Cellulosilyticum sp. I15G10I2: one gene and its partner. The protein of the gene in region 2 binds, or shares a complex with, the protein of the main gene of each other region. Links are inferred from orthologs where the notes say so. Each region holds a gene or a part of one and is shown on either strand. Other genes may lie near its edges.

Region 1 (7,265 bases), on a different replicon or contig from region 2:
TGCCTTATTTAAAACTTCTTGTGCAAGTTCCCTTGCTTTTTCATCTTTACTGGCAATAAGGACATGTTTTACTGTTGCAGTCTCGTAACCCGCTTTAATCTGCTCCATTTGCGTATTAATCTCGTCTTCACTTGGTGTATAATTATCCCTTAAACCTTCTACAACCTTTTGTATCGTAAAATCATACTTAAGAAATCTCTCCATATCTTTAATATCAAATTTTAATTTCTCTACTAACTCTGTATTATTCATTATAATTGTATTGGCCTGTTCATAAACAAGATCTTGATCCTCTTTGGATAATTCTAATCCTAGGGCTTCAGCTTTTTGCTTAGCTGCAATAACGAGACTAATATTATCCAATGTATTTTCCTTAGCTATATCTAATGTTTTGCGTCCGCCCGTCTCCATTTCCCATATGTTAGGCCCAGCACTTTCAAACTGTTGCTGTGTAATCCAAAAGTATAAGTTGAAAACGGGATGTGTGATCTCTTCTCCACCTATTACAACTACAATTTGATCACTCTGACTACTCTCTGGTAATTGTTCTGCTGGACTATTAGCCGCATCTTTTAATTGATCTGCTGAAGGTTTTTGATTAGCGTACAACGCTATAAATATTCCAACAGCTATTAGAAGTACAATCCCTGCAATTAATTTAGTATGCTTACTTTTTTTAGTACCAATTTCTTCTTGAAATCCAGTTGGTTCCTCATTCGTTATATGACTTACTTCTGTATCATCTGTTACTTGTTCTTCCTCTACCGCTTGTTCTTCTTGAACAGTCTCTTGCTCTTCACTTAACTGTTCTCCACATTCTAAACAGTATATTTGATCCTCTGGATTCATATTGTCGCACTTATTACATTTCATCATATAGTCTCCTCTTTAAATTTTCTACAATGTTATTATTTTTTTATGTGTAAAATGTTTTTCACCGGTTGCATAATCTGCTACGATGTGTCCATTTCCACATAGCTTATATTTATAAATGAGTAGTCCTTCTATGCCTACAGGGCCTCTTGCATGAATCTTAGCTGTACTTACACCTACTTCTGCACCAAACCCATATCTAAATCCATCACTAAATCTTGTCGATACATTATGAAAAACATTCCCTGAATCAACTAGCATCATAAACTGAGCTGCTGTTTCTTCATTCTTCGTCACAATACAATCTGTATGGCCTGAGCCGTAGTTATTAATATGATCTATTGCTTCTTGAAGATTATCTACTATTTTAATAGAAAGTATATAGTCCAGATACTCGGTTTGCCAATCTGCTTCATCTGCAGCTTCTGCATGAATGATGTTTCTCGTTTTTTCGCATCCTTTTATAAGCACTTTGTATTGATCTAGAGATGCTTTAAGCTTTGGCAGAAATATAGGAGCAATCTCTTGATGAACGAGTAGTGTTTCTAATGCATTACATACTGCTACATACTGTACTTTTGAATCTGTTACTACTTTGACTGCAAGATCACTATCTGCTTCTTGATCCACATAAGTATGGCATATGCCATCCGCATGTCCCATAACAGGGATATTAGAATTTTTCATAATATAGCTTACAAACTCATTAGATCCTCTTGGAATAAGCAGATCTATAAACTTATCCATTTTAAGAATGGCATTTACATCTTGCCTATTTTCCATAAGCGCTATCCAGCCCGTAGGTATACCTATGTCTTCTGTTGCTTTTTTTATAATTTGAAAAAGTATTTTATTCGTTTCTTTTGCCTCGCTGCCACCTTTAAGGAGTACAGCATTACCACTTTTTAAACATAGTGCAGAGATCTGAACAAGTGCATCAGGTCTCGATTCAAAGATAACGCCTATAACACCAATGGGTGATGCAATCCTAGTTAAGATTAAATCTTTATCTAATTCTGTCTTAAGCTGAATCTTACCAACTGGATCTTCAAGACCTATAAGACTTTGTATGCCTTGTACTACGTCTTTTATTTTCTCTTCACCAAACTTCAATCTTTTTAAAAGCGGCATAGCTGCTTGTTCTTTTTCGCTGTTTTCTAGATCTATGCTATTGGCTTTTTCTATTGCATGCTTATTTTTCTCAAGGGCTTTAGCAATAGCTCTTAATGCTTCATTCTTCTTATCGCCATCTATGGCTGCTAATTGAATAGCTGCCTTTCTTGCGTTTTGGGCTGCCTCATATATATCCATATGCATAATCCTCCTTAAATTGTTCTGTCTTTACTAAACACATAGAACCATTATACCTTTTTTATAATAGGCTTACAAACATTATCTCATTTCCCTAAGCTTTTATAAGTTCTAAAAAATTCTCTTCTGTAATAATCGGGATGCCAAATGCTTTAGCTTTCTTGTTTTTACTAGAGCTTGACGCATTGTCATTATTAATTAGATAATGCGTACTCTTACTCACAGAACCTGTTACTTTACCACCTAGTTCTTCTATTTTAGCTTGCAGCTCCTTACGGTTTTTAAAGTGATAAACTTCTCCGGTTATAACAAACGTATGGTCTTTAATCTGTGATTCCGGTATAGCAGCCACACTCTCCTGTCTTAAGTGAAGTTCTTTCAGCATATTCTGCACCATAACTTGATTAACTTCCAAACTGAAATAGGCACTGAACTCTCTTGCAATAACCGGGCCAATCCCTGAAATATTTTTTAGTTCTTCCTCTTTTGCATGTATCATTTGATCAATTTCATAATTAAAATGTTTACAGATAAGCTTAGCTGTATTTAGTCCAACTTGTACAATCCCTAGTGCATAGATAAACTGTGCAAGGCCAACATCTCTTGATTTTTCAATAGATTGCATTAGGTTCTGATAAGACTTTTCTCCAAACCCCTCTATTTGAACGATTGATTCCTTATAGCCTTCTAAATGATAAAGCGAACTAAATTCCTGCAAATAACCTTTCTTAAGAAATTTATCGATTGTCGCTTCTGAAAGTCCTTCAATATTCATAGCATCACGACTTGTAAAATGTACAAAAGCTCTTAAGCGCTGCGCTTTACAGTTGGTATTTGTACAATAGAGTGTCTTCGATGCTTTCTCTTGTTTAATAATGGTATGTGCGCCGCACACCGGACATGCATCTGGCGCTTTAACAGGTCCAGTTGGGGTTACATTCTCTGAAATCTGAGGGATGATCATATTGGCTTTATATACCTTTACGGTATCCCCTATTCCAAGTTTTAGATCTTCTAATATACTTAAATTGTGGACACTAGCTCGCTCCACAGTAGTCCCTTCGATCTCTACCGGTTCAAAAATAGCTACTGGATTAATAAGCCCTGTACGAGATGTATTCCATTCAATATTAATAATTTGTGTCTCTGCTATTTCATCCTGCCATTTAAAGGCAATTGAGTCTCTTGGAAATTTTGCTGTTTCACCAAGCCCTTTAGCATAAAAAATATCATTATAAGTCAGTACAAGCCCATCTGATGCAAAGTCTTTATTTGATATTTCTTCTGCGAAGTATTTAACGCACCTTTCTAGGGTTGCTTGTGTAACTTTCTTATACTCTACAGTTTCAAATCCCTTTAAACTTAACCAATCTATCTGCTCACTCTTTGTCTGAAACGCCATACCACCTTCTACAATCGCAAAGGCAAAAAACCTAACTTTTCTATCTGCCGTAATTTTGGAATTAAGCTGTCTTACACTGCCGCTGCATAGGTTTCTAGGATTTTTATATTTTTCTTCTTTTTCACCTAGTTTTTCATTGATTTTATGAAAGTCTGAATAAGTAATAATCGCTTCACCTCTTATGACAAGTGACTCTTCATAATCTATTTTCAGCGGAAGATTTTTAAATACTTTTGCATTATTAGTAACATCTTCGCCAATTTCTCCATTTCCTCTTGTAACTGCACGGACAAGTTTACCTGCCTCATAAGTACATACAATCGTAAGGCCATCCAACTTCCAGGATAAGAGCCCTTCCTCGGCACCTAAAAATGTTTTAAGCCTCTCACTGTCTTTAGTTTTATCTAGTGAAAGCATTTTCTGTGTATGCATTATTTTAGGTAAGCTGCTTACAACACCATAACCTACCTTTTGGGTAACACTTCCTGCAAGAATAATGCCTGTCTGTTCTTCAAGATTCTTAAGTTCATCATAAAGCTTATCATATTCATAGTTACTCATTATTTCTGTATCTTGCTGTTCATATGCATAAGCCGCTCTATTTAATAGCTCTACCAATTCTTTCATTCTGCTCATTTGATCACTACGCATAAACTTCTCCTAACTTAAATACTTTATATTTTATAGGTTATAAGACTATTAGTAAAGCTCCCTAAAGCACTAAAATTAATACTTTTAAGGAGCTCTTCATATTATTATTTTTTTTGTTTGTAGCGCTGCATAAGTTTAGTCCCAAGTGTATGACATCTAGCTTGATCTACAAAATTCCTCTTAATAAATGTCATTTCATCATATTCCTCAGATGTCAGCCTTCCGCTTTTATACATATCCTCTGCAAGTTTTAAAAAATTTTCCGTGTTCTTAATGAGTTCTTGTAATAGCATATAGGATTCACACTTCCTTAACACAATATAACATATTGTATAGCATTTAAGCTTATTTTATCACTTCGTTATTTATTAATCAATTATTTATTCCTAAATATGCACTATTTACTATACAAAATAATTAAAACTGTTACTTATTAAAATTATAACTTTTGTAGTTTAGCAAACCTTGTACTTAACTGTCTTATTTCACCACTTTGAAAGCTAATTGTCACAAATACATCATCTTTAATTTTGTCAATTTGTTTAATAGTTCCTTGCCCAAACATCTTATGCTTTACAATATCACCTTCCGTAAAATCTAAAATGGGCTGAGGTAAATTTTCTATTTTAGAAGGTGCATGTCCTAGATTATGGCCTATAGGTCCTTTACTCCTAAAAGACGGCATAGTAGGCTTAGGTATTTCTTTAGTAACAAACGTTTTTTTCTCATTTGCAGACTTTGTCTCAAAGGTTCTAAGACTTTTGGAGTCTTCCTGAGATTTTTGCAGTCTTGATTCTCCTCTTCCAAGTTCTCTGATAAATCTAGAAGGTAAACTGTACTGTGTACGTCCAAAAAGTGTTCGCTGTTCTGCGTGAAGAATATATAGTTTTTCTCTGGCTCTTGTAATGCCCACATAACATAATCTTCTTTCTTCCTCTAATTTATCGTCTCCCTCTGTAAGGCTCATATAGCTTGGAAAGAGCCCTTCTTCTACCCCTGGCATAAACACGACAGGAAACTCAAGTCCTTTGGCACTATGTAGCGTCATAAGTACTACCGAGTTACTATCTTCATCGTAATTATCAATATCTGCTACAAGTGCAACTTCTTCTAAAAATTCATCTAATCTAGGCTCCTCGGCATGGCTCATATAATGCATCGTCTTTGCAATAAGCTCCTCGATATTTCTTAAACGATCTTCTGCCGTTTCAGCTTCTGTTTGACGAATGTAGTTTAAATAATCAGTTTTTTCTATAATGAGTTCAAGTAACGCTTGGATATTGTTTGAAGCTGCAGCTTGCTGTAACTCTTCTATAAGTACTGCAAAGCTTAAAACTTTTTGACTAGGCCCATTCCCTAGTATACCAAGTTCTTTTGAAAGTCTGGCTGCTTCAAAAAAATCCATGTTTTGTCTTAGGGCATAATCAGTCAGGGTATTAACACTAGCTGCCCCTACCCCTCTTTTGGGAACATTAATAATACGTTTTATAGCCACATCATCTTTTATGTTCGCCACCACTTTAAGGTAGCTGACTAAGTCTTTAATTTCTTTTCTCTCATAGAATCTTGTTCCGCCAAGAAGTCTATAGGGTATAGAGTTTTCTACCATTTTTTCCTCAAGCACACGGGACTGCGCATTAGTACGGTATAAAATAGCAAATTCTCTATAATCTCTTTCTCCTTCTTCAATACTCTTTACGATGTTTTTTGCAATAGCTTCCGCTTCTCTATATTCATTAGTTGCTGGTACTATAGTAATCGTTTGACCGTCTTCGTTATCTGTCCAAAGTTTTTTAGGTTTTCTCCCTTTATTGTAGGCAACTACTCGATTTGCAGCCTCTAATATGTTTTTAGTGGAACGATAATTTTGTTCAAGTTTAATGACTGTTGTTGCTGCAAAATCTTTCTCAAAGTCCAGTATATTGCTGATATCCGCTCCTCTCCAGCCATAAATAGACTGATCATCATCTCCCACTACACAAAGATTATGATGCGCCTTTGCCAACATTTCTACGAGCTGATACTGTGCACCGTTTGTATCTTGATATTCATCTACTAAGATATATTTAAATTTATTTTGATAATAGTTAAGTACGTCCGCGTGATCTCTTAGGAGTAAATAAGCATTCATTAAAAGATCGTCAAAGTCCATCGCATTATTATCCTTTAATTTTTTCTGATAAGCTGCATAAACTTGGGCTATAATCTTTTCTCTATAATCCTCAGCTGCTCTTTTTGTGGCCATATCTGTTGTAATAAGTTCATTTTTTTTACTGCTTATGGCGCCTAATACTGTACCTACTGGGAAATTTTTTTCATTAACATTAAGAAGCTTTAGGATATCTTTTAAAAGAGATTTTTGATCAGCGGTGTCATAAATAGTGAAATATCTGCCATATCCTAGCTTTTCTGAATATCTTCTTAAAATACGTACGCACATTGCATGGAAAGTACTAACCCACATATCATCGGCCATTTCTTCTCCAATTAAAGCAGCTACTCTTTCTTTCATTTCTTTTGCTGCTTTATTCGTAAAAGTAATGGCAAGAACTGACCATGGTGCTACGCCTTTATTTTCTACTAAATGGGCAATACGATGAGTTAGAACCCTTGTTTTGCCTGAGCCTGCTCCTGCCAATATAAGAAGTGGTCCTTCTGTATGAAGTACAGCCTCTTTTTGCATATCATTTAATCCTTTAGTAAAATCCATATCCTTATTTCTCCTTTATTTTAAACTTGGAAGATAAGCTTATGCTTTTTAGACTAACACAAAACGGCAGGCTCTTTAAGGGGCCTGCCACTACGGATTAGTAATACATTATAGCTTGCAACAGCATGTGTATCTATTTGCCAGAAACTGCTTATTTTTTCACTCTGTCTAGCACGACTTTATACCCATCTGAACCATAGCTCAGACATCGATTAACTCTGCTGATAGTCGCTGTTGAAGCGCCAGTCACCTGTTGGATTTCTATATAAGTCCTTTTGTCTTGTAACATCTTAGCGACTTCCAACCGTTGTGCAAGGG
Region 2 (7,262 bases):
TGGTCTGGTGCACATCAAGCAAATCAATCTCATTAATAGATACATTGAATTGATGCCTTGTTTTGCCTATAATACTTTGCACAATCATTCTTTTTTCTTTAAGCGAATGCACCCAGTCTGCGTATAACTTTATTTTTATAACCCCTACAAACATATCATACCTCACTATAATATTTCTTGAATTTATCTATGCTTATTATACTGTAATTGAATGTGCACTATGCAACAAGCTCTATTTTCATAATACATTGATATAATAAATATAATATAGAGAAACAACATATAAACTTGATTTATTCACTACTATAATGGTGTTTCTCAGAATGATTTCACATTAAATAATATCATGAATAACTTAAACTTTAAAATGTGAAATCTATACTATTATACTGTATAATAAGTATTATATTTATAGTTTATAAGGAGGGTGCTATGCTAGGATTAGCTTTAGAAGGTGGCGGCGCTAAAGGCGCTTTTCATATGGGAGCAGTTAAATCACTTCTAGAAGAAGGTTACACTTTTGATGCTGTAGCCGGTACCTCTATTGGCGCATTTAATGCAGCTATTATTGCACAGGGTGACTTTGAACTGGGTTATGAACTTTGGGAAAACATGACCACTTCGTTAATATTTGATATTGAAGATACCAAGCTGCAAAACCTGCTTAACAAGAACATAGACCGTGACACGCTATTTTATGTGTCTGCAAAGCTCAAAGAATTTGTTGCTAATAAAGGATTAGATACAGTAAAAATCAAACAACTCTTGGATAGTTATATAGATGAAGATAAACTAAGAGCTTCACCTATTGATTTAGGCATGATTACAGTTTCTTTATCTGACTTAAAACCACTGGAACTTTACAAAGAAGATATTCCCGAAGGTAAGATAACAGCTTACTTAATGGCCAGTGCTAATCTCCCCGTTTTCAAACTTGAACCTATAGCCGGAAAATATTTTCTTGACGGCGGTATTTATGACAATTGTCCTATTAATCTATTAATCCGTAAAGGATGTACCCGAATCATTGCCGTTAGGACATTTGGCATCGGTATCTCACAAAAACCTAAAAATACTAATACTACAATTCTTTCTATTCTACCTTCTGAAGATCTAGGAAAAGTTTTAATTTTTGACAATGCCCTTATTCAACATAATTTAAAGCTAGGTTATTATGATACAAAACGAGCACTTTATCAATTAAAAGGCACTAAGTACTATATCTATTCAACAGACAATATGTTTTTCTTAAATGTCCTGCTATCACTTTCTGCAGATACTATACTGCAAATAAGTAAGAATTTATCTCTTCAGTCATATACCCAAATGCAACCTGAACGCTTATTGTTTGAAAAGGTTCTTCCTAAGCTTAGCCGGCTTTTAAAATTAGATATGTGTAGCACTTATGAAGATCTTATTTTGAGCCTGCTTGAGCCTATCGCTTTAGAAAGTGATATAGAACGATTTAAAATTTATACTTTACAGAACTTTATTCATGAGCTGAGTGCAACTCCTAATAGTTTGGAAACAAACCTACAAAAAAAGCCTGTGCTTTTAAAAGTAGGCTTAGTCTTTATTCAACACATTGCAAAAGCATTGGCTTTATGAATAAAAATAAAGATATAGCATATCATCCTATGAAATACGCTATATCTTTATTTTATTACGCTTAAATGCATTTAACGATATATAACTTCCGTCCCTGGAAAATGATCCAACTCTTCAATATCTTTTTCTTCATATATTATTTTTATAGCATCAATCCACTCACCTTTAAAGTCCCTTTGTAAAAAGGATTCTTCTAAAGTAATTAATGTAATCTTTGAACCTGTACTGCCAGCATTTAAATACTGCATCCACGTCTTGTTTTTATCATTAGATTCTTGCTTCTCTTTTAAATTAATAACAGCTATTTTTTTGCCGTCTACCTGCTCAATTGCTTTTATTTCTATAGGGAAATTATCAAAGTACATCTTAGATAACTCATATGCAATAATTTCTAACTTCTTTTCTAACCTTAAATCCTCTTGTACGGATATAGTTTCTAATTCTTTTTTATTATACGTATCAGTATCTCCTGTAAAAAGTGCTAATTGATTTGACTCTACTAGATTATTCTCTTCTTTCTCAGTAGAACCCGTAGCATCCTTTTCTTTTGTATCAGCTGGCTGCGATACATTTTGTTGCGGTTTACTCTCACCGATCCCATTATTAACAGCACTGTCTCTTTGTTGAATTTGAGTTATAGTAAAAACTATACCAACTATTATAACTGCAACAGCTATAATTGATAAACCCCAAACTTTGTAGTTGTTTTTATTTTTCATTGTTTGACCTCCTTTTATAGCCTTATTTTAAAGTCTCTATACTGTGTCTTCGGTGAAGATGTGTATATCCATATTATACATGTTCTACTACATTTTATCAATTCTTTATAGCATCATCTTAATGATAGCATAGCCTGCTCATATTATCTATCCTTTATAGCAAAAGTGTTGGATTTTCCTCTAATCAATGTTAAACTATAGTTAATATTGACTGTACTATCCTTACTAAAAATAGTATATTCATTCATTTTAAGAATTAGGGAGGTATCACCCAGATGATTAAACTCGTAACTGACAGTACTTCTTACATACCCCAGGAATATATTGAAAAGTATGATATAAGTATTATTTCATTAAGTGTTATTTTAAATGGGAAAAGCACACGCGAACTCGAAATCGATACTGAAAGTTTTTATAACGAAATGCAAAATGCACAAGAAATGCCTACTTCTTCTCAGCCTGCACCTGAAGAAGTTTTCAAAACTTTTGAACGTATTATTCAAAATGGTGATTCTGCCTTAGGCATTTTCTTATCATCTGATATGAGCGGAACTTTTTCAGGCGCTCATATCACCCGTGATTTACTTTTAGAAAAATATCCACATGCCCAAATAGAACTGCTTGACTCAAGAACCAATTGTATGCAGATGGGTTATGCAGTTATTGAAGCAGCCCATGCAGCCTCTCTTTATAAATCTATGGATGATATCATAAAATCTGCGATGCACGTTATCACACACAGCACATTTTTATTTATTCCTGATACATTAACATATTTAAAAAAAGGAGGCCGCATTGGTACTGCCGCCTCACTGCTTGGCAACTTACTCCAAATAAAGCCTATTTTAACTGTACAAAATGGCATGACCACGATCTTTACTAAGGTACGTACCAAAAAGAAAGCTATAGATACTATGGTAGATAAATTTTTACAAGATATAAATGGGGCTGACCTTGGAGGCGTTATCGTCCATCATATTAACTGCCCGGAAGAGGGGGCGCTTCTTGCCAATAACATTAAAGAGAAAGTGCATATTGATGTTACTATTCAATGTATAGGTCCTGTAATAGGCCTGCATGTAGGCCCCGGATGTGTTGGTATTGCTTACTATACTAAATAATTCCTATTTTATCTGCTTACATACATCTTCTTTAACGCAACAAGCATATCTCGTAATTCAGCTGCTCTTTCAAACTGAAGGTCTGCAGCTGCTTTTTTCATATCTTTATCTACTTTCTTCATTGCTTTTTCTAGCTCTTGATGTGTCATACTTTCTGGTGCCTTATCTTTAAACAGCTCTTGCTCTTGTTTAACCATTTTAGTTGCAACAATAAGGTCTCTTATCTTTTTCTTAATTGTTTTTGGTGTAATATTATGTGTCTTATTATAGCTCTCTTGAATGGCTCTACGTCTTATCGTTTCTGAAATAGCACGTTCCATAGAGTTTGTAACACGATCAGCATACATAATAACTCTGCCCTGTGCATTTCTGGCTGCGCGACCTATTGTTTGTATGAGAGCCGTTTCTGAACGCAGAAAACCTTCTTTATCTGCATCTAATATTGCAACCAGCGAAACTTCTGGTATATCAAGTCCTTCTCGTAACAAGTTAATCCCTACTAATACATCAAATACCCCCAGCCTAAGATCCCTAATAATCTCAATACGCTCGAGCGTATCTATATCAGAATGCAGGTATTTTACTTTTACACCCATCTCTTTTAAATACTCTGTAAGATCTTCGGACATTCTTTTAGTCAGCGTCGTAACTAATACTTTTTCATCCTTGGCTGTAATTTTATTTATCTCACCTAAAAGGTCATCTATCTGCCCTTTAATCGGTCTTACCTCTACAATAGGATCTAGTAGCCCCGTTGGTCTTATGAGCTGTTCTGTGACTTCCAGTGAATGCTCTAGTTCGTATTGTGCCGGTGTAGCCGAAACAAATAAAATCTGATTAATTTTAGATTCAAACTCTTCAAATCTAAGAGGTCTGTTATCAAGTGCCGAAGGTAATCTAAAGCCATAATCTACAAGCACAGTCTTTCTTGCTCTGTCTCCATTATACATCCCTCTCACTTGCGGTACCGTCATATGGGATTCATCAATAATCATCAGATAATCCTTTTTAAAATAGTCAAGTAATGTAAAAGGCGTACTCCCTTCCTCTCTTCCAGCTAAATGTCTTGAGTAATTCTCTACCCCCGAGCAATATCCCATCTCCCTAAGCATTTCAATATCAAAATGGGTTCTTTGTGCAAGTCTCTGCGCTTCTAAAAGTTTATCTTCTGACTTAAGTTCTTTTAGACGTTCTTCAAGTTCCTCTTCTATTCTCTTAATAGCTAACTGCATCTTATCTGAAGAAATGGCATAAAAAGAAGCTGGAAAAATAGCAACATGATCTCTATATCCAAGAACTGCTCCAGTCAGAGGATCTATCTCAGAAATTCTATCTATTTCATCCCCAAAAAATTCTATGCGTAGCGCTTTCTCTGACATTGCAGCAGGAATGATCTCAACAGTGTCGCCTCTTACTCTAAAGGTCGCCCGGGCAAAATCCATATCATTTCTTGTATATTGAATCGCTATCAGTTTTCTAAGTACATCATCTCTGTCCATTTCTGCATGAACTCTTAATGAAAGGACTTGATTCGTATAATCAATTGGATCTCCAAGTCCATAAATACAAGATACACTGGCAATCACAATAACATCTTCCCTCTCACATAATGCTGCAGCAGCTGAGTGCCTAAGTTTATCAATTTCCTCATTAATGCTGGAATCTTTTTCAATATACGTATCACTATGTGCAACATAGGCTTCTGGCTGGTAATAATCATAATAAGATACAAAATACTCAACTGCATTATTTGGAAAAAACTCTTTAAACTCGCTATATAACTGCGCCGCTAAGGTTTTATTATGGGCAATAATAAGTGTTGGTTTTTGGACTCTTTCTATAATGTTAGCCATTGTAAATGTTTTTCCTGAACCTGTTACCCCCAGTAATGTTTGATATTTATTGTTTTGTTTTAAACTCTCCACTAATTGCTCTATAGCTTGTGGCTGGTCACCTGTAGGCATAAACTCTGAAAAAATTTCAAATTTATTCATAATTCTCCCCTTCTAAAAATAGCTTTTCTATTACTATAATACATTTATGGATTTCTTGCTATAGTCATTGTATACCTTTTACTTAAGTAAAACAGCCCCAATATCAAAAAGTCCTAATCTCTAGAAGATCTTAGGACTTTTTGATAGGTTATTGATAGGAAAAGCTTGAACATTCTGTTTCTCCGTGGTGGCTTGCATACTGTCCATTTACCTGGATGCCACCCGCCATACAGATATCATTTTGATTATAAACACATTGTTGAACGTTACAAGCAATACCTGTGTCAGTATTTGGGTCTATGTCTATTGCAGCATTTGTCATATTACCCTCATTATCACAAAAAGTATTGCAACATGTCTCATTGGATGCACTCGCCGTTTTTCCACTTACAGTAATGGCCCCCATCCCGCAGAAATTATTGGAATGGTGTAAACATGTGCGTACACTACATCTTAACTTGGGCATAGTCTCTCTCCTTCATACACATTATGATTATAGTGTGATTGAAATAAGAGAAAAATATACTTATAGTATAAGCATTATTTATTCCATTGACTTTTTGGTATAAAACAGAATAAGACAGGGGCCGCTGATCCATTAGGCAGAGCATAAATCAGTTCACTCATTTTATTTTCTTTTACAATACCGGCTACAAAAGCTTGCTTTGGCCCTTTGACAAAACCATTCTGGGGCATTGCATAAGCTCCTTTATCGGTATAAGCAATAGCACCTTTATAGATATTACTTCTAACATTAAAAAGTACACCTGTCTCTTCTTTAACCCTAAGCCTTAGCCAATATAACATCCCATAATTACCTTTGTTGATCACTTTTTCTCCAGTTAATGCATCATAGCCTTCAAGCCAATCTTCCATATTATTTGCAGGCAGTCCCAGCATAATCTTATAAGGCTTATCATTATTAATCATTAAATTATAATATCTATCTGCATTCTCAAAACTGCCTCTTGTATGTATACCATCTTTTGCAAGTATTGGTAAGGCGTCTATATCTGCAATCTGTGTATCTTGCCCAATGACTGCAATAGTGATATGTACTTCCTCGTTACTATAAAACTCTATCATGCCAGAAACAGTATCCCCACTATTCCACTGACGCTTTACAGTATCAAATAAATATTTTTTTTCTCCTGCAAGTAGTGTGTATTCATGATAAAAATCTTTATTTAAAAAATCAGCCAATGCCAATGATCCTGCGTGCAGAATATCATTTGTTGGACCTCTTGTCCCTTCTCGTCTTTTGGTTACTGTAATAGGTGTCTCATTTTTATTTTCCATCATAATAACTAAACGTTTATTTTCAAAACTATCATTCATTATATTTTTATGATGGTAAAGTACTCTGCCTGCACCTTGAACTTTATCTTTATACAAAATACCTTTTTGATTAACTGATTCAGGCGAGTTACTCATTAGAAGTTTAGCTCCTGTATTTGTAACCGTATAATCATCCACTACACTATAATTTTGATAATTAAACTGTGCATAATTATCTATAACACTTCCTATAATGCCCTTTTTAAACTTATAATCAAGTTCTGTTTGTATAATCTTATCGGTAATAGTAATTACCTTTTCAATCTTTTCACTCATATTACCATAAGCATCTTTAAGCTGAAGTTCAATACTATATTCCCCTGGATAAAAAAGGGCCCTTGGCTTTCCTATCGTGCTATCCTTTTGATTACTTTTTTTATCTATTATGCTATAACTCCATAATTCTTCTTCGATTGGTTCCCAAGCTTCATTCTCATAGGTATATTCAATATCTATTTCTTCTCCTTGAGCAAAACTTTCTT

Evidence for each region.
Region 1: the proteins of uvrB (region 2) and pcrA are in contact, whole or in part, in a crystal structure (PDB 7EGT), measured with the Thermus thermophilus proteins. The link is inferred for Cellulosilyticum sp. I15G10I2 from one-to-one orthologs. Residues at the interface, in WP_096411307.1 of Thermus thermophilus: Glu23, Leu25, Arg26, Asp27, Gly28, Glu29, Arg30, Phe31, Arg55, Glu326, Asp327, Phe328, Glu379, Ser382, Gln383, His398, Gly400, Arg401; in WP_096412145.1 of Thermus thermophilus: His654, Arg656, Phe657, Gln666, Asp668, Glu669, Lys680, Arg681, Leu682, Ser683, Lys685, Tyr686, Ala687.

The regions. Positions count from the first base shown.
Region 1 is NZ_FMMP01000025.1:41,542-48,806, reverse strand. Bases 4,313-7,265 are described here. They hold pcrA (DNA helicase PcrA), read right to left. Parts: upstream 6,948-7,265; coding sequence 4,677-6,947; downstream 4,313-4,676. Other genes in these bases: BN3326_RS18640 (YerC/YecD family TrpR-related protein), read right to left, coding at 7,099-7,265; BN3326_RS18650 (hypothetical protein), read right to left, coding at 4,342-4,530. In the rest of the region: BN3326_RS18665 (peptidylprolyl isomerase), read right to left, coding at 1-873; BN3326_RS18660 (glutamate-5-semialdehyde dehydrogenase), read right to left, coding at 898-2,184; NAD-dependent DNA ligase LigA, read right to left, coding at 2,279-4,237. UniProt on the Escherichia coli protein: A helicase with DNA-dependent ATPase activity. Unwinds DNA duplexes with 3'-5' polarity. Translocates on single-stranded DNA with 3'-5' polarity. Initiates unwinding more efficiently from a nicked substrate than double-stranded DNA.
Region 2 is NZ_FMMP01000006.1:237,223-244,484, reverse strand. The notes cover bases 2,950-5,899. They hold uvrB (excinuclease ABC subunit UvrB), read right to left. Parts: upstream 5,443-5,899; coding sequence 3,457-5,442; downstream 2,950-3,456. Other genes in these bases: BN3326_RS01140 (DUF1540 domain-containing protein), read right to left, coding at 5,591-5,899; BN3326_RS01150 (DegV family protein), read left to right, coding at 2,950-3,448. Outside these bases: BN3326_RS01165 (DUF503 domain-containing protein), read right to left, coding at 1-154; BN3326_RS01160 (patatin-like phospholipase family protein), read left to right, coding at 433-1,608; BN3326_RS01155 (hypothetical protein), read right to left, coding at 1,680-2,327; more of BN3326_RS01150, read left to right, coding at 2,603-2,949; more of BN3326_RS01140, read right to left, coding at 5,900-5,908; BN3326_RS01135 (copper amine oxidase N-terminal domain-containing protein), read right to left, coding at 5,983-7,262. UniProt on the Escherichia coli protein: The UvrABC repair system catalyzes the recognition and processing of DNA lesions. A damage recognition complex composed of 2 UvrA and 2 UvrB subunits scans DNA for abnormalities.